DNA from 3 places in the Arthrobacter sp. UKPF54-2 genome. Region 2 is predicted to be linked to each of the others. Evidence: riboswitches for the same ligand, from Rfam matches in the RefSeq annotation. Region 2 holds a riboswitch; each other region holds the start of a gene.
What was found. Region 2 has a riboswitch for S-adenosylmethionine ahead of E7Y32_RS00305 (bifunctional o-acetylhomoserine/o-acetylserine sulfhydrylase). Riboswitches for the same ligand answer to the same signal wherever they lie in the genome.

Region 1 (5,719 bases), 1.2 Mb from region 2:
ACCGCAGCACCGAGAACCCGGGCGAGCCCGTGCCGAGCCTTGACCACATCGACATGACGGTGGCAGCGCTCCGCGGCGTCGGCGTCGCGGTGGATGACTCCGTCCCGAACCACTGGATGGTCTCCCCCGGCCCGATCCGGGCCTTTGACCAGCGGATCGAACAGGACCTCTCCAACGCCGGGCCGTTCCTCGCGGCCGCCCTCGCCACCGGCGGCACCGTGCGGATCCCCAACTGGCCGGCAGAAACCACGCAGGTCGGTGACCTCTGGCGCGGGATCCTGGCGGCGATGGGCGCGACGGTGACGCTGGAGGGCGGCACCCTGACCGTCGCCGGAGGGCCCGAGATCAAGGGCGGTGACTTCGACCAGACCAGCGAGCTTGCCCCCACCGTCGCGGCCCTCTGCGCCCTGGCCGCCGGCCCGTCGCGGCTGAGCGGCATCGCCCACCTCCGCGGCCACGAAACGGACCGGCTCGCCGCCCTCGTCGCGGAAATCACCCGGCTCGGCGGCGACGCCGAAGAGACCGCCGACGGCCTCATCATCCGCCCCGCCGCCCTGCACGGCGGCGTCGTGCACAGCTACGCCGACCACCGCATGGCCACCGCGGGCGCCATCCTTGGCCTGGCCGTGCCCGGCGTCGAGGTCGAGGACATCGGCACCACGGCCAAAACCATGCCCGACTTCCCGCAGCTCTGGGAAGCCATGCTGGCGCAGGGAACCACTGCAGAAAAGGACGCCGACGGTGGCACGCAGCACTGACTCCTGGGACGAGTCCGACGTCCGGATCCGCCCCAACAAAAAGGGCACCCGGCCCCGCACCAAGGACCGGCCCAGCCACGACGACGCCGTCACCGGCCGGATCATCACCGTTGACCGCGGGCGGTACACCGCCGTCGTCGGCGAAGGCACCGTGGACGAACGCAAGATCATCGCGGCGCGGGCCCGGGAACTGCGCCGCAACCCCGTGGTGGCCGGCGACTTCGTCTCCCTGGTCGGCAACGTCAGCGGCGAACCCGACACCCTCGCGCGACTGGTCAAGATCCAGGACCGCCGGACGCTGCTGCGCCGCAGCGCCGACGACACCGACCCGATCGAACGCGCCGTCGTCGCCAACGCCGACCAGCTCGTCGTCGTCGTGGCCGCCGCCAACCCTGAACCGCGCACCGGGTTCATCGACCGCGCGCTCGTGGCCGCGTACGACGCCGGCATCGAGCCGCTGCTGCTCGTCACCAAGGCCGACGTCAAGGATCCCGCCGAGCTCCTCGCCAACTACCAGCACCTTGACTTCCCGGTGATCATCTCCAAGACCGCGGATTCGGCGGCCTCCGGCATCGACGCCCGGTCCGATGACGGGCTCTCCGCCCGGCTGGACAAGGCCGCTGTCTCCGAGCTCCGCGCCCACCTCGACGGCAAAGTCACCGTGATGCTCGGCCACTCCGGCGTCGGAAAATCCACCATGGTCAACGCCCTGACCGGGGCCGAACGCGCCACCGGCGGGGTCAACGCCGTCACCGGCCGCGGCCGCCACACCTCCTCCTCCGCGCTGGCGCTGAAAGTCAACGGCGCGCCCGCCGGCAGCTGGATCATCGACACCCCCGGAATCCGGTCGTTCGGCCTGGCCCACGTGGACCCGGACCGGATCCTGCGGTCCTTCCCCGACCTGGCGCCCGGCACCGAAGACTGCGACCGCGGCTGCAAACATGACTCCGCCGCCGTCAACTGCGGGGTGGACGCCTGGGTGCAGGGCGGCCACGCCGGCCCGTCCGGCCCGGCCCGGCTCGCGTCGCTGCGCCGGCTGCTCGGCACCGACCCCCGGCTTGAGGCGCAGGAAACCAAGGAACTCGGCAGCGTCTCCTAGCGGGCCTCCTGACAGGGCCTCCTCGGCGGGCGGCGACGTGGCCTCCCGGTCTCCGGCGGGTTTTGCCGGTAGCTTGGAACCATGAGCCAACCCGCTTCGAGCTACAACGATGACCTGCGCCTTGCCCATGTACTGGCAGATTCCGTAGATTCCCAGACCATGAGCCGCTTCAAGGCGCTCGACCTTCGGATCGAGACGAAGCCGGACCTGACCCCCGTCACCGACGCCGACAAGGCCGCCGAGGAATCCATCCGCGGCCAGCTGTCCCGTTCCCGCCCGCGCGATGCCGTCCTCGGCGAGGAATTCGGCAGCACCGGCCACGGCTCCCGCCGCTGGATCATCGATCCGATCGACGGCACCAAGAACTTCGTCCGCGGCGTCCCCGTCTGGGCCACCCTGATCGCCCTCGTCGACGAGGGCGAGCCCGTGGTCGGCGTCGTCAGCGCCCCCGCCCTGGGCAAGCGCTGGTGGGCGGCCAAGGGCGCCGGGGCCTACACGGGCCGTTCCCTGGCCGCGGCCACCCGGCTGAAAGTCTCCAACGTCTCCCAGCTCTCGGACGCGTCCCTGTCCTACTCTTCCCTGGGCGGCTGGAAGCAGCGTGGCAACCTGGACGAGTTCCTCGGCCTCACCGAGGAAGTCTGGCGCACGCGCGCCTACGGCGACTTCTGGTCCTACTGCCTGGTGGCCGAAGGCGCCGTCGACATCGCCTGCGAGCCGGAACTCAACCTCTACGACATGGCAGCGCTGGTGCCGATCGTCACCGAAGCCGGCGGCCGCTTCACCTCGCTGGAGGGCGAGGACGGCCCCTTCGGCGGCAACGCCCTGGCCACCAACTCGATCCTGCACTCGGAAGTCCTCAAGCGCCTCAACCCGGACCTCGACGACCTGCTCTAGGCGCTCCCGCTCCAGGCCGGCCGTAACACTGCGCTTCATATTCCGGCCTCCCTTTTCGGTGCGGAGGGCCATGTCCTAGGCTCGAAGCAGGTCACGAGTGCCAGCGCGAAACCCCGGTTTGCTGGCCGGCAACCCTCCATTCGCGGCGGGGTGCCCCGGGTGACGACCTGGCCGGTCCGGAGCGGACCCGGCAAGCGCGGATCCCCTGTGAGCGGGGTCCTTTCCGAGCGAGGTCCCATGACGACTGCCACCACCCCTGCCCGTCCCGCCGTTGCTGCCCGCCGGCCGCTGTCCGCGGTCTCCGGCGCCGAAATCCTTGCCCCGCTGATCCAGGGCGGCCACGTCCGCTACGCCAACCTGGACTACGGCGCCTCCGCCCCGGCGCTGTCCGTGGTCTCCGCCTACCTGAACGAGATCCTGCCCTACTACGCCAGCGTCCACCGCGGCGCCGGCTACGCCTCCCAGCTCAGCACCTCGGTCTACGAAAACGCCCGGAACATCGTCCGCGGCTTCGTCGGCGGCCGCCCGGACGACTCGGTGATCTTCACCCGGAACACCACCGACTCGCTGAACCTGCTCGCCGGCTGCCTACCCGTCGCCAGGGGCCGGCACACCGGCGAGGTGCTGTACCTCGACATCGAGCACCACGCCAACCTGCTGCCCTGGCAAAACGTCCCGCACCGCAGCGTCGTCGCCGCCCGCACCCTGGCCGGCACGCTGGCGCGGCTGCGGGAGGAACTCGCCCACGGCGGCGTGAGCCTGCTCGCCGTCACCGGCGCCTCCAACGTCACCGGCGAAATCCTGCCGATCCGTGAACTCACCGCACTAGCGCACGAATACGGCGCCCGGATCGCCGTCGACGCCGCCCAGCTGGCCCCGCACCGCCGCATCGACATCACCGCGGACGACGTCGACTACCTCGCCTTCTCCGGGCACAAGCTCTACGCCCCCTTCGGTGCCGGCGTGCTGGTCGGCCGCCCTGACTGGCTCGACGCCGGCACACCGCACCTCGCCGGGGGCGGCGCCGTGCGGGACGCCCGGCTCGACGCGGTCAGCTGGACCACCGGCCCGGCCCGCCACGAGGGCGGTTCCCCCAACGTCTTGGGCGCCGCCGCGCTGGCCCGCGCCACCGAAGTCATCGCCGCCCTCGACGAGCAGCAGTGGCATGCCCACGAGGACGCCATCCGGTCCTTCCTCGTCGAAGGACTTGAGCGGATCGACGGCGTGAGCGTCCACCACATCTTCGAGGACACGGCCCGCGGCGAGGGTCCGGGCACGATCGGCGTCGTGAACTTCTCGGTTGCGGGCTACGACGCCGGCCTGGTCGCCGCGTACCTGTCCGCCGAGCACGGCATCGGCCTGCGCGACGGCCGCTTCTGCGCGCACCCGCTGCTGAAGCGCCTCGGCCTGCCCGCCGGCTCGCTCCGCGCCAGCTTCGGCCTCGGCTCCCGGCTCGACGACGCGCAGCGGCTGCTCGCCGGACTCCAGAAACTGCGGCGCAGCGGCCTGGGCTGGGACTACGTTGTGGACGCCGGCCGCTGGGTCCCGGCCAACGACACCCGCAGCTACCCGCACTGGGCGCCCAACACGCCGGGCACCGCCGGCGCCGCCCCCTGCACCCTGGACTAGCGTCCGGTTCGTCATCGAGGGCCAGCCGGGAGGCCCGCCGCGGCCCCGTGCGGTAAATTCGGTAGGTACACACCACAGCTGCCGAAGGAGATCGTACGTGGCACGCGGGGGCCCCAAACTGCAGCACCACCGGCGGCAGGAGCTCGGCCAGAGCTTCCAGGACGGCGGCGAGCACTACGACCGGGTCCGGCCCGGCTACCCGGCGGATTCCGCCGACTGGCTGATCCCCGCCGGCGCCCGCGACGCGGCGGACCTGGGCGCAGGGACCGGCAAATTCACCGCGCTGCTGGTCGAACGGGGGCTCCAGACCGTGGCCGTGGATCCGTCCCCGGACATGCTCGAACAGCTGCGCCGGGCCTTGCCGGACGTCACCGCCGTCGAGGGGGCGGCAGAACACACGTCCCTGGCACCGGAGGCCTTTGACCTGGTCACGGTCGCCCAGGCCTGGCACTGGTGCGATCCACTGCTGGCCAGCACCGAGGCGGCGCGGATCCTGCGCCCGCACGGGGTGCTGGGCCTGATCTGGAACCAGCTCGACACCTCCGTGCCCTGGGTGCACCGGCTCTCCCGGATCATGCACGCCGGGGACGTCCACAAACCCGACTTCACGCCGCCCCTGGGGCCCGAATTCACCGGGCTGGAGAGCCACCTCACCCGCTGGGAGGATCCGGTGGGTACGCAGGACATCATGGAACTGGCCAAGTCCCGCAGCTACTACCTGCGGGCCGGCGGGGCCACCCGGGCCAAAGTGCTCGGCAACCTCGACTGGTACCTCCACGAACACCTCGGGCACACCGACGGCGAGGTCCTGCGGCTCCCGTATCTGACCCAAAGCTGGCGCGCCACCAAAGCCTGACGCCGCATTGCACCGCACGCCCACCCCCGCCTATGATTTCGGTGAGCCTAACTTTTAAGTGCAGGTACCAATAACTTCGTCGAGCAGAACTTCAAGGGAGCGCGCAGTGCTGGACGTCACCGGAGCCAACCCCCGCCCCGGGGCTCCGCCGCCTGCCCGCAAGGTCAGAGGCGGGCGCCGCGCTCTGCTCGGCCTGCTGGGCCCGGCCTTCGTGGCGGCCATCGCCTACGTCGATCCCGGCAACGTGGCCGCCAACCTCACCGCCGGCGCGCAGTACGGCTACCTCCTGGTCTGGGTCCTCGTCGCCGCCAACGTTATGGCCGTGCTGGTCCAGTACCAGTCCGCCAAACTCGGCATCGTCACGGGCAAAAGCCTGCCGGAAGTCCTGGGCGAACGGCTCCGGCCGCTCTGGCGCCGCGCCTTTTGGGTCCAGGCCGAAATCGTGGCGGCGGCCACCGATCTCGCCGAAGTGGTGGGCGGCGC
Region 2 (5,719 bases):
CGTCAATGTGTTCGAGCCCCACCGACAGCCGCACCAGCCCCGGATTGACGCCGGCCACCGCCTGCTGTTCCGGCGAGAGCTGGCTGTGCGTGGTCGACGCCGGGTGGATCACCAGCGAGCGCACATCGCCGATATTCGCCACGTGGGAATGCAGTTCGAGGGCGTCGACGAAGCGTTTGCCGGCCTCCGCTCCCCCGGCGAGGTTGAAAGCGACGACGGCGCCGGTCCCCTTGGGCCCGTACTTGCGGCCGCGCTCGTACCAGGGGCTGGACGGCAGCCCCGCGTAGGCGACGGATTCGACGTCGTCCCTGGCTTCCAGCCATTCGGCCACCCGGGAGGCGTTGGCGACGTGCCGTTCCACCCGCAGGCTCAGGGTCTCGAGGCCCTGGGCGATGAGGAAGGCATTGAACGGGGACACGGCCGAGCCGAGGTCGCGCAGCAGCTGGACCCTTGCCTTGAGGATGTAGGACAGGTTCGCCCCGAGCGCCCCGTCCGCCCCGAGGTCCGGGGCGTAGACCAGGCCGTTGTAGGTGGGGTCCGGGGTGTTGAAGCCGGGGAAACGTTCCGGGTCCTTGCCGAAGTCGAAGTTGCCGGAGTCCACAATCACGCCGGCGATCGCAGTTCCGTGGCCGCCGAGGTACTTGGTGGCCGAGTGGACCACAATGTCGGCGCCCCACTCGATCGGCCGGATGAGGTACGGGGTGGAGAGGGTGTTGTCCACGATCAGCGGCACCCCGGCCTGATGGGCCACCTGCGCGATGCCCTCGATGTCCAGCACGTCCTGGCGGGGGTTGGAGACCACCTCGCCGAAGAACAGTTTGGTGTTCGGCTGCACGGCATCGCGCCACTGCGCCAGGTTGTCCGGGTCCTCCACGAACGTCACGGAGATGCCGAACTTCTTCAGCGTGTGGGCCAGCAGGTTGTAGGTGCCGCCGTACAGGCTGGGGCTGGCCACGACGTGGTCCCCGGCCTCGGCGATGTTGAGGATCGCGAAGGTCTCCGCAGCCTGGCCGGAGCTGAGCAGGAGCGCGCCGAGGCCGCCTTCGAGGCTCGCGACCCGCTGCTCCACAGCGTCCTGGGTGGGATTGCCGATCCGGGTGTAGATGGGGGCGAGTTCGGCGAGCGCGAACCGGTTGGCGGCGCTTTCGGCGCTGGGGAAGACGAACGACGTCGTCTGGTAGATCGGCAGCGACCGGGCGCCGGTGGCGGCGTCCGGCTCCTGGCCGGCGTGGATCTGACGGGTTTCAAAGGACCAGGCGTTTGACATTGAAGTGCTCCTGCGGGACTGGGCACGCACCGACCTGCCCCCGGAGGGCCGGACCGGCGCTGGCGCCGCGCTTGCCGTCCGGCGGGCGCCGGAGGGCCAGGTCTTCACCCGGGGCACCCCACCGCGTTAGGAGGGTTGCCGGCCAGCAAGCCGGGGCTCGATGCTGGCGCTCATGACCTGGCTTCAGTCTAGGAACCCGCCCCGGCCGCTGGATAGCTTTGTGACGAATATGAAAGCGGGCGGCCGGGGGCACCGAGTGTCCGCGGACCTCCCGCCGACGCCGCGGAACCGCCGGCATTCCGGGCGGATCGGGCGCCCACCCAGCGCACGAAAATGACATCCTACGATGGTTAGGCGACCCTAAGCTGAGAGCTCCATCACAAAGTGCCAAGATGAGGGCATGCGCATGGATCACGTCTCTTACGCCTGTGAACAAGATGGCCTCGCGGCCACCACCGAACGTATTGCGTCCGCCCTCGGCGTCGAAGCCGTCAAGGGCGGGGTACACCCCCGATTCGGGACCCGCAACATGATTATCCCGCTCGCCGGGCACAAGTACCTGGAGGTTGTGGAGGTCCTGGACCACCCCGCCTCGGACAAGGCGCCGTTTGGCCAGGCCGTGCGTGCCCGCTCGGCAGCCGGCGGCGGCTGGATGGGCTGGTGCGTCGAGGTGGACGACCTCGCCCCCTTCGAGGAACGCCTGGGCCGCTCCGCCGTCAACGGCAACCGCAAGTTTCCGGACGGCCGCGAACTCATCTGGAAGCAGATCGGCATCCTGGGCCTGATCGCCGACCCGCAGGTACCCTACATGCTCAAGTGGGAGGGCGATCCGGAACTGCACCCGTCCAACGCCTACGCGAGCAACGTCAAGATGTCCGCGCTCACCATCGCCGGCTCGGCCGAACGCGTCACCGAGTGGCTGGGCGAACCGGTGGAGAAGCCGCTGGAGGACGTGGACGTGAACTGGCTGGCTCCGCACGGAACGCCGGGGATCCTGTCCGTCACCTTTGAAACCGATTCCGGAGCCGTCACGATCTGACGTTTCCTGCCAACACTTCGGCCGCCAGCAGCGGGTGCCAATGATGCCACCCACCGCTGGCGGCCGAATTCTCTTAAGCCCCTGGGCGCCGTGGACGCCCCTCATGCGACCCCGGGGCGCGGCCGGGTTTTTGGCGGGCCGCTCGTCCTCAGGCCTTGAGCAGGTCCGGGTGGTGGGCCTCGACGACGTTGGGGTGGGCGCGGAGCCGGTAGCGCAGGGCGTTGTCCCCGTAGGTCTCCAGGATCGGGCTGTTCGTCGGGTCCACCGAGAGACCGCGGGCCTTGGCCTGGAACTCCGGGCTGACAGCGAGCCGGGGCATGGTCGCATCGAGGGCCGGGTTGTAGAAGAACGGCAGGGAGATCCGGTCGGTGCCGCGCAGCGGGGAGATCACCCGGTGCAGGGTCGCCTTGAGGTAGCCGTTGGTGGCCAGTTCGAGCATCTCGCCGATGTTGACCACAAACGTTCCGGGCACCTGGGGCGCGTCGATCCACTGGCCCTGGTATTCGACCTGGAGTCCGCCCTTGCCGGGCTCGACCAGGAGCAGGGTCAACACTCCGCCGTCGCGGTGGGATCCGACGCCCTGCTTGGGTTCGGGATCGGATTCGCCCGGGTAGCGCACGATCTTGAGCATCGGGAACGCCTGGGCGGCAAACGCGGCGTCGAAGGTGTCCTCGGGCGCCCCAAGGGAGAGGGCGAGCGCCCGCAGCAGGTCCAGGGAAATGGCGCTGAGCCGCTCGGTCCATTCGGTGACGATCCCGCGCATCTCGGGCAGGTTCTCCGGCCAGAGGTTCGGCCCCTCCAGCCTCCAGTAGTCGGCGACGCCGGGTCGGGGCTCGACGGCGTCGCGTTCGACGCCGATGTCGATCTGCTCGCGCCAGTCGATGGCGCCGTCGGTGATTTCGCCGCCGACGCGGGTGTAGCCGCGGAACTGGGGGCTGTGCACGTTCTCGATCGCCAGCTTCTGGTCCTCTGGCAGGTCGAAGAAGCGGCGGGAGATATCGAGCATTGCGTCGGTGAGTTCCTGCGGGATGCCGTGGCCGGCCAGGTAGATGAATCCGACGTCGTGCATGGCGTCGCGCAAGTCATCCCGGAACCGGGCGGCCTCGTCCGGGCTTGCGCTCAAGCGGGAGAAATCCAACACGGGGAGTGATTCGAGCGTCAACGTCTCATAGTCCTTTGCAGCGGGTTTGGCAAGCCGGAGCCTGTAACAACTCCAATGTTACGGACCGGGCCGCTGCGGAGAGAGTCTCGTGTCGAAATAAGTCATTCTGCTTGCGGCCCCCTGGAGGTCTCCGGCGGTGCCCGCGCGCTAGCCCAGGCCGATTGCCTCGCCGAACAGGCTGAAGCCGACGAAGGCCACGATGTCCAGCAGCGCATGCGCGATCACCAGGGGCATCACCCGGCGCGTCTTTGTATAGATGAGCGCGAAGATGACGCCCATGACGGCGTTGCCGATGAAGGGCCCGAAGCCCTGGTACAGGTGGTAGCTGCCGCGGAGCATGGAACTGGCGAAGATCGCCAGCGGCATGCCCCAGCCGAACTTGCCCAGCCGGTCCAGCAGGTAGCCCACCACAATCACTTCCTCCACGATCCCGTGCCGGATCGCGGACAGGATGAGGACCGGCACCGTCCACCAGTAGGAGTCCAGCGCGCTGGGGATGATCGCCGTCGTGATCCCCAGCGCGCGGCCGGCCGCGTAGAGGCCCAGCGAGGGGATCCCGATCAGCGCGGCCAGGCCCAGGCCCTGGAGCAGGTCCTTGCCGGGCCGGGCGAAGTTGAAGCCGAGTTTCCGGAACGCCGAGGCACCGGTGCCGCCTCTGAAAGTGCCCCCGGCCGGGTCGGCGGGCCGGTGTTCGGTGAGGAAGTAGATCACCAGCACCACGGGGACCAGGGCGAACAGGATGTCCAGCAGCTGGTAGGTGAGGTCGAAGTATTCGCGGCTGCTCTGCGAGCGGTTCAGCGTCGAGGTCCCCTGCGCCAGCGGCGCCCTGGTCATTTTGTCCAGCAGCTGCACCACCGAGTACACCGCCGACTGCCCGAGGGAAAGCCCCAGGACGATCCAGACTTCAAGCCGCAGCCGACGGCGGGAGGGAACCAACATGCCTATATCTTGCCTGCCGTTCCCGGATGTTGACTGCACGTGCCTATGCTTGGGCTGTGAGCGCGCCCGGGAGAATCTTCATGATCCGGCATGGCCAGTCCGCCGCCAATGCCGACACCTCCATCTACAACCGGGTGCCCGACTACCGCATCCCGCTGACCCCGCTCGGCGTCGAGCAGGCCACGGCCGCCGGCGAGCAGCTCCGGCGCCAGCTGGACGGCCAGCAGGTGTGCGTCTACGTCTCCCCCTACCTGCGCGCCTACCAGACCCTGGAGGCCCTGAAGCTGGGCCCGCTCACCGAGCGCGTGATCGAGGAGCCCCGGCTGCGTGAGCAGGACTGGGCAAACTTCCAGATCGCCGGCGACATCGAGGACCAGAAGGAGCTCCGCAACGCCTACGGGCACTTCTTCTATCGTTTCCGCGAGGGCGAGTCCGGCTCCGACGTCTACGACCGGATCTCCTCCTTTATGGAGACCCTGTACCGGCACTGGTCCAAGCCCAGCTACGCGCCCAACGCTTTGTTCGTGACCCACGGCCTGACCATGCGGCTGTTCTGCATGCGCTGGTTCCACTGGTCGGTGGAGTACTTCGAGTCGCTGAACAACCCGGACAACGCCGAGATCCGCACCCTGCTGCGCTCCGCGGAGGGCAAGTACGAACTGGACAAGCCGTTCAGCCAGTGGGAGGAGCGCCGGGTGGACGAGACCGTGCTCGACGCGCCGCCGATGTTCTTCTAGCCGGAGTTTCCTAGACCAAAGCCCTCCAGCCGACGGCGTCCTAGCCCGCCGGGGGCTCCTTGAGGGCGATCACCTGGTGGAACTTTCCGCTTGGCCCGCTCTCTTCCGGTGCCTCCTCCGCACGGACCAGCTCCACGTTCGCCAGGCCCTGGCCGGCCAGGAAACCGGCCAGCTTCGCCGCCACGTCCTGCCATACCGCGCCCGCCGAGGCGCCGGGCTCCGGCTGGAGCCGCACCCGCAGGGTCGCGGGCCCGGTCTGGACCAGCTGGCAGCGGTGCACTCCCGGCGCGTCGTCCACCGGGGCGGTGATGGCCAGTGGCAGCACACTCACCGTGGCGCCGCGTCCGTCCTCCAGGTGCAGGACGTCGTCGTGCCGGCCGGCCACCCGGATGGCGGGCAGCGGGTTGCCGCACTCGCAGGGTCCGCCCCGGGCAACCACGGAGTCGCCGAGGTCGTAGCGGATCAGCGGCTGGACCCGGTTGGCGAGGTTGGTGAGCAGCACCGTGTGGGACGGCTGCCCGGCGGGGGTGGGCCGGTAGTCCGCCTCGACCGGCTCGAGGATGACCCAGTCGCTG
Region 3 (5,719 bases), 1.4 Mb from region 2:
ATCGAGAGCTTGTGCTGCGCCGAGTAGATCAGCGTGTTGAACAGCCGCAGGTTGTTCTCGGTGATGAACCCCGGGCCGCTGGGCACCACCTGGGCGGTGACATGGCCCGGGGCGGATTCGGGCTGGTGGGCCAGCTGGTGTTCCAGCGACTCATCCGTCTCACTGAGCCAGTCGGTGGCGAACACCACGTTGAGGGTGGTGACGATCTGGCCGCGCATGCAGGTCATCAGCTCGACCCACTCGCGGCCCACCTTGCGGTGCTTCGGGTTGTTGTAGGACGGTTCGATCAGGTTCTGCGATCCGGTGAAGGCCACCTCGCCGTCGATCACCATGATTTTGCGGTGGTTGCGCAGATCGGGCCGGCGCCACTGGCCGTGCACCGGCCGCAGCGGCAGCATGGGCCGCCAGCGGATTTTGCTCGCCTCGAGCCGTGCAATCAGCTTGCGGTACCCCTTGATGCGCAACGTGCCAAGGTGGTCGAACAGGATCCGGACCTCGACGCCGCGCTCGGCGGCGTCCTCCAGGGCCGTCAGCAGATCGTCGGTGACGTGGTCCGAGCTCATGATGTAGAACTCGGCGTTGACGAACGATTTGGCCTCCCGGACCGCCGCGGCCATTGCCTTGATGGAATCCGGGTAGCCGGGCAGCAGCTCCACGCTGTTGCCGTCCACCATCGGCAGCGAGCCGAGGGTCTTGTTCAGTTCCGCGGCGGACGCCACCCACTCGGGCCCGTCATAGTTGCTTTCAGCGGCGGCCAAGGCCGAGGTCCCGGCCCGCACCCGCGTGTTCACCGCCTCCTGCTGCGCGCGGCGGCGGCGGGAGAGCCGGAAGTTGCCGAACAGCAGGAACAGCACCAGGCCAAGGGCCGGCACAAAGAAGATGCCCAGCAGCCAGGCCATCGCGGTGGTGGGCCGGCGGTTGCCGGGAATGATGCCCAACGCCAGCACACGGATGACGAGATCAATCACCGTCAGGATCAGAATCACCCAGGACGGCAATATCCCGGTCAGCGGAAACGGCCACAGCACAGGCGTACCCCTCAAGCTCCAGACCCGCGGAACAGTTCCGGAACGGGCAACCCGCACAGCTTATCCCGCCGCGGGCCGCACTAAGCTGAAGGCATGACTGCCTCCGCCTCTGTTCCCGCCCCCGCCACGGTGCTGGTGTTCCTCGATCCCGCGCACGAGAACGGCCGGATCGCCGACTCGTCCCGGCCGCAACTGATGGCCACGGACCAAGGGGCCACCCGCGGCGACGGCGTCTTCGAGTCGCTGCTGGCGGTGGGCGGTACGCCGCGGAAGCTGCAGGCCCACCTGAGCCGGCTGGCCGGCTCCGCCCGGGCACTGGAGCTGGAAATCCCGGCCGAGGACGCCTGGCGCCGCGCGATCGGGACCGCGATCAGCGAGTTCCGCAGCCGGTCCGGCGGCGACGCCGACGGGACAGACGAACTGGTGGTGAAACTCCTCGCCACCCGCGGCGTCGAAGGCGCCGCCACCCCCACCTGCTGGGTCCAGGCCTCCCCGCCCCCGGCCGCCGGGCGCCAGCAGCGCGAGAGCGGCATCGACGTCCTCCTGCTCGACCGCGGCTATGACAGCGAGGTCGGCGAACGCGCGCCGTGGCTGCTGCTGGGCGCCAAGACCCTGTCCTACGCCGTGAACATGGCGGCGCTCCGCTACGCCCACCACCAGGGCGCGGACGACGTCATCTTCACCTCCGCCGACGGCAGGGTGCTGGAGGGCCCGACGTCGACCGTCCTGCTGGCGCACCTGGAGACTTCCGACGACGGCGCGGGCGGGGTCCGCACCGTGCGCCGGCTGATCACCCCGCAGCTGGACAGCGGCATCCTTCCCGGCACCTCGCAGGGCGCCCTGTTCACCGCGGCCAAGGCCGCCGGCTGGGAACTGGGCTACGGCCCGCTGGTACCCGCCGACCTCTACGACGCCGACGCCGTGTGGCTCATCTCCAGCATCCGGCTCCTTGCGCCGGTAAACCACATCGACGGCAAGGAAATCGGAACACCCGAACTGCGCCGGCAGCTGACGGCCGAGCTGAACGCGCTGTACGCCACGATCGAGTAAGGTCCAGGCGCCGGCGCGGGTCCGGTTACTTAACATGACGACGGCGGCTCTGCGGGCCGGCGTCGCGGGTGTTACGTTTTTGGTGAGTAATGAGACCCGGCGCCAAGCCCTGACTGGCCGGTCGGCAACCCTCCCTTTCGCGGCGGGGTGCCTCAGGTGAATACTCGGCATATCGAAATTCGAGCTGCAAGCGTGAAAGAAGGAGATCCGTCGTGCCTGACGCGTCCGCCCCCGCTGTGCCTGATACAGCAACCGCATCGTCCCCCGCCGGCGCCGAGGAGAAGCTGGCTTACCGCCTGTTCACGGGCCCCGACGACCGCGCCTTTTGCGAGCGCGTGTCCGCCGCGCTGGCCGAAGGCTACGTCCTGCATGGCAGCCCCTCCGCCACCTTCAACGGCAGCACCGTCATTGTGGCGCAGGCCGTGGTGCTGCCCGCCGCGATCGCCAGCGCCGACGCGGCCGTCGCGAACGCCGTGGACGAACTCGACGCCGTCGAGTTCGAGGGCGAAGGCCACGCGTGAGCTACGCCGGAGACTTGACCCCGCAGGAGGCCTGGGAACGGCTTGCGGCCGGCGCTGTCCTGGTGGACGTCCGGACCGAGGGCGAGTGGGCGCACATTGGCGTCCCCGACACCGCGGGCGGACGCCGGGAGCCGCTGTTCATCCAGTGGACGTTGGCCGGTGGGTACCCCAACCGGCAGTTCCTGGACCAGCTGCGGGCGCAACTACCGGACCACGACGGCGCCGACCTCATCTTCCTGTGCCGCTCCGGCGCGCGTTCCGTGGCGGCAGCCACCGCCGCCACGGCCGCCGGCTTCACCGCCTACAACGTCCTGGAGGGCTTCGAGGGCGAACCGGACGCCTCCGGCGCCCGCACCGTGAATGGCTGGAAGAACCGCGGCCTCCCCACCAACCCCGGAAAGCACTAAGTGGGCTTCAATCCCGACGCCCAGGGCTGGAGCCCGGATACCCAGGCCGTCCGCGGCGGGCTGGACCGCACCGGTTTCCAGGAGACCACCGAGCCGATCTTCCTGAACTCCGGCTTCGTCTACGAATCCGCGGCAGCGGCGGAGCGTGCCTTCACCGGCGAGGACGAGCGCTTTGTCTACTCCCGCTACGGCAACCCCTCGGTGGCCACGTTCCAGGAGCGGCTCCGGCTGCTCGAGGGCACCGAGGCATGCTTCGCGACCGCCTCGGGCATGTCCGCGGTGTTCACCGCGCTCGGGGCGCTGCTGGCCGCCGGCGACCGGGTGGTCGCGGCCCGCTCGCTGTTCGGCTCCTGTTTTGTGATCCTCAACGAGATCCTTCCCCGCTGGGGTGTGGAGACCGTCTTTGTCGACGGCCCGGACCTGGAGCAGTGGCGCGCCGCGCTCTCGGAGCCGACGACGGCGGTCTTCTTCGAATCCCCCTCGAACCCGATGCAGGAAATCGTGGACATCGCCGCGGTGAGCGGGCTGGCCCACGCCGCCGGCGCGACGGTCGTCGTCGACAATGTTTTTGCCACCCCGCTGCTGCAGCGCTGCGGCGACCTCGGCGCGGACGTGATCGTCTACTCCGGCACCAAACACATCGACGGCCAGGGCCGGGTGCTCGGCGGCGCGATCCTGGGCACCAAAGAGTTCATCGAGGGCCCGGTCAAGCAGCTGATGCGCCACACCGGACCGGCACTCTCCGCCTTCAACGCCTGGGTACTCACCAAGGGCCTGGAGACCATGGGCCTTCGGGTGAACCACTCCTCCGCCTCCGCGCTGCGGCTGGCCGGCTGGCTTGAGGAGCAGCCCGCGGTCAGCTGGGTCAAGTACCCGCTGCTGCCCTCCCACCCGCAGCACGAACTCGCCGCCCGGCAGATGAAGGCCGGCGGCACCGTGCTGACCTTCGAGCTGTCCCCCTCCCCGGGGCGTTCGGCGAAAGAGGCCGCCTTCGCGCTGCTGGACGCGCTGAGGATCATCGACATCTCCAACAACCTGGGCGACTCCAAGTCGCTGATCACCCATCCGGCCACCACGACGCACCGTGCCATGGGCCCGGAGGGCCGCGCGGCGATCGGGCTGAGCGACGGCGTGGTGCGGTTGTCGGTGGGCCTGGAAGACGTGGAGGACCTGATCCTGGACCTCGGGCACGCACTCAAGCAGGTTTAGCTCCGGCGGACCCGGGACAGTGTGGGGGCCGGTTCCGCCGCGCCCTCCATCTCCTCAGTCTCCGCGCCGCGTGTGGAGACCCGCACCGCGTGGGCGACGACGGCGGCCAGCCCGGCGTCGTCGGCGGGGGTCTCCCGGCCCGGGGCGCTGAGCGCCTGCCGCTGTTGCTCCGACCCCGTGCCGTCCGCCAGGATCCGGTTGACACCGCGGCGCGCCAGGTCCAGTTCGCCCTGCTCCGCCAGCACGGGGGCCAGGAAGTCCACCAGGGCATGCACCACCTCGGCGGCCGGGGCGGGGGTGAAGGTTCCGAAGTCCAGCAGCTGCCCGCGCAGCCCGCAGTTGCTGGCCTGCCAGGCGGCCATCCGCAGCAGCAGCGTCGGCACCGGGGCGGGGTCGACGCCGTCGTCCCATTCCCGGGCCGCCGTCTCGACCAGCGCCCGCACCAGGACGGCGATCAGCGCCGCATCCTCGGCCCGCAGGCAGACGTCGGCGACCCGGACCTCCACGGTGGGGTGGTGCCGGCACAGCCGCGAATCGAAGTAGACCATCCCCTCGTCCATCAGCACGCCGGTGTCCACCAGCCGATTCACCACCCGGCGGTAAACCGGCAGGCTGCCGAAGATCATGGTGGGCCCGGACCCCGGCCAGCGGTTCCACGCCTGCGTCCGGTAGCTTTCGAACCCGGTCTCCGTGCCGTTCCAGTAGGGCGAGTTGGCGCTGAGTGCGATCAGCACGGCGAGCTTGTCCCGGATCCGGTCCAGCACCGCCACCGCCTCCTCCGGGGACTCCACAAACGTGTGGACGTGGAACCCGCAGGTCAGCTGCTCCTGCACGGTGAGGCCGAAACGCTTCTGCATAGTGGCGTAGCGCGGGTTGGGCGTGGTGTGCGTAACGGAGGCCAGCGGCGACGTGGCCAGGGCCGCCACCCGGGCGCCGTGCGCCCGGGCGGCCCGGTCGGTGAAAGCCCGGGCCTGCCGGATCTGCCGGAGCAGGGCGCCGTACTCCAGGCAGGGCAGCGTCTGGGTTTCGATCTGCTCCAGCTTGAGCTCGAAGCTGTACCCCGAATCGTCGTGGGCGGGCTCCGTGGCCGCGGCCGCCGCCGCCCCGGCGGCGGCCGGCTTCAGACCGCCCAGCAGCGCGTCGGCCAGCGCCAACGGGACCCCGGTGGCGGGATCCACGATCAGCAGTTCCTCCTCAACGCCAAAGGTGCGCATGGAACCATTGTCCGCCAGCACCTCCCCCGTCGCGCTACCCCCAACGGCCGGGCATCAGAGAGTTCAGTCCTGGAAGTACTCGATCTTGGCGCCGATCGTGTTGAGCCGTTCGGCCAGGTCCTCATAGCCGCGCTCGATCACGTAGATGTTGCGCAGCTCGGACACGCCGCGGGCCGCCAGCATGGCCAGCAGCAGGCAGGCCGCCGGGCGGAGGGCCGGCGGGCAGCCTACCTCGGCGGCCCGCCACTTGGTGGGCCCGTTGACGTAGATCCGGTGCGGATCCAGGAGCT

Region 1: it holds a riboswitch for S-adenosylmethionine, as region 2 does, so the genes downstream of both, E7Y32_RS10930 (aminotransferase class V-fold PLP-dependent enzyme) here and E7Y32_RS00305 (bifunctional o-acetylhomoserine/o-acetylserine sulfhydrylase) in region 2, are expected to answer to the same signal.
Region 3: it holds a riboswitch for S-adenosylmethionine, as region 2 does, so the genes downstream of both, E7Y32_RS06545 (DUF1737 domain-containing protein) here and E7Y32_RS00305 (bifunctional o-acetylhomoserine/o-acetylserine sulfhydrylase) in region 2, are expected to answer to the same signal.

What each region holds. Positions count from the first base shown of each region.
Region 1 covers NZ_CP040174.1:2,374,207-2,379,925, reverse strand. Annotated here, with positions in the region: gene aroA (3-phosphoshikimate 1-carboxyvinyltransferase) at 1-758, shown strand, start outside; gene E7Y32_RS10940 (ribosome small subunit-dependent GTPase A) at 742-1,857, shown strand; gene hisN (histidinol-phosphatase) at 1,939-2,751, shown strand; SAM riboswitch class IV at 2,841-2,954, shown strand; gene E7Y32_RS10930 (aminotransferase class V-fold PLP-dependent enzyme) at 2,989-4,380, shown strand; gene E7Y32_RS10925 (class I SAM-dependent methyltransferase) at 4,478-5,236, shown strand; gene E7Y32_RS10920 (Nramp family divalent metal transporter) at 5,343-5,719, shown strand, end outside.
Region 2 covers NZ_CP040174.1:62,543-68,261, forward strand. Annotated here, with positions in the region: gene E7Y32_RS00305 (bifunctional o-acetylhomoserine/o-acetylserine sulfhydrylase) at 1-1,267, opposite strand, end outside; SAM riboswitch class IV at 1,330-1,445, opposite strand; gene E7Y32_RS00310 (VOC family protein) at 1,668-2,306, shown strand; gene E7Y32_RS00315 (isopenicillin N synthase family dioxygenase) at 2,455-3,429, opposite strand; gene E7Y32_RS00320 (CPBP family intramembrane glutamic endopeptidase) at 3,616-4,407, opposite strand; gene E7Y32_RS00325 (histidine phosphatase family protein) at 4,488-5,144, shown strand; gene E7Y32_RS00330 (phenylacetate--CoA ligase family protein) at 5,185-5,719, opposite strand, start outside.
Region 3 covers NZ_CP040174.1:1,443,774-1,449,492, reverse strand. Annotated here, with positions in the region: gene cls (cardiolipin synthase) at 1-1,028, opposite strand, end outside; gene E7Y32_RS06550 (aminodeoxychorismate lyase) at 1,122-2,078, shown strand; SAM riboswitch class IV at 2,164-2,277, shown strand; gene E7Y32_RS06545 (DUF1737 domain-containing protein) at 2,315-2,599, shown strand; gene E7Y32_RS06540 (rhodanese-like domain-containing protein) at 2,596-3,006, shown strand; gene E7Y32_RS06535 (O-succinylhomoserine sulfhydrylase) at 3,007-4,215, shown strand; gene E7Y32_RS06530 (glutamate--cysteine ligase) at 4,212-5,429, opposite strand; gene E7Y32_RS06525 (UDP-N-acetylglucosamine 1-carboxyvinyltransferase) at 5,493-5,719, opposite strand, start outside.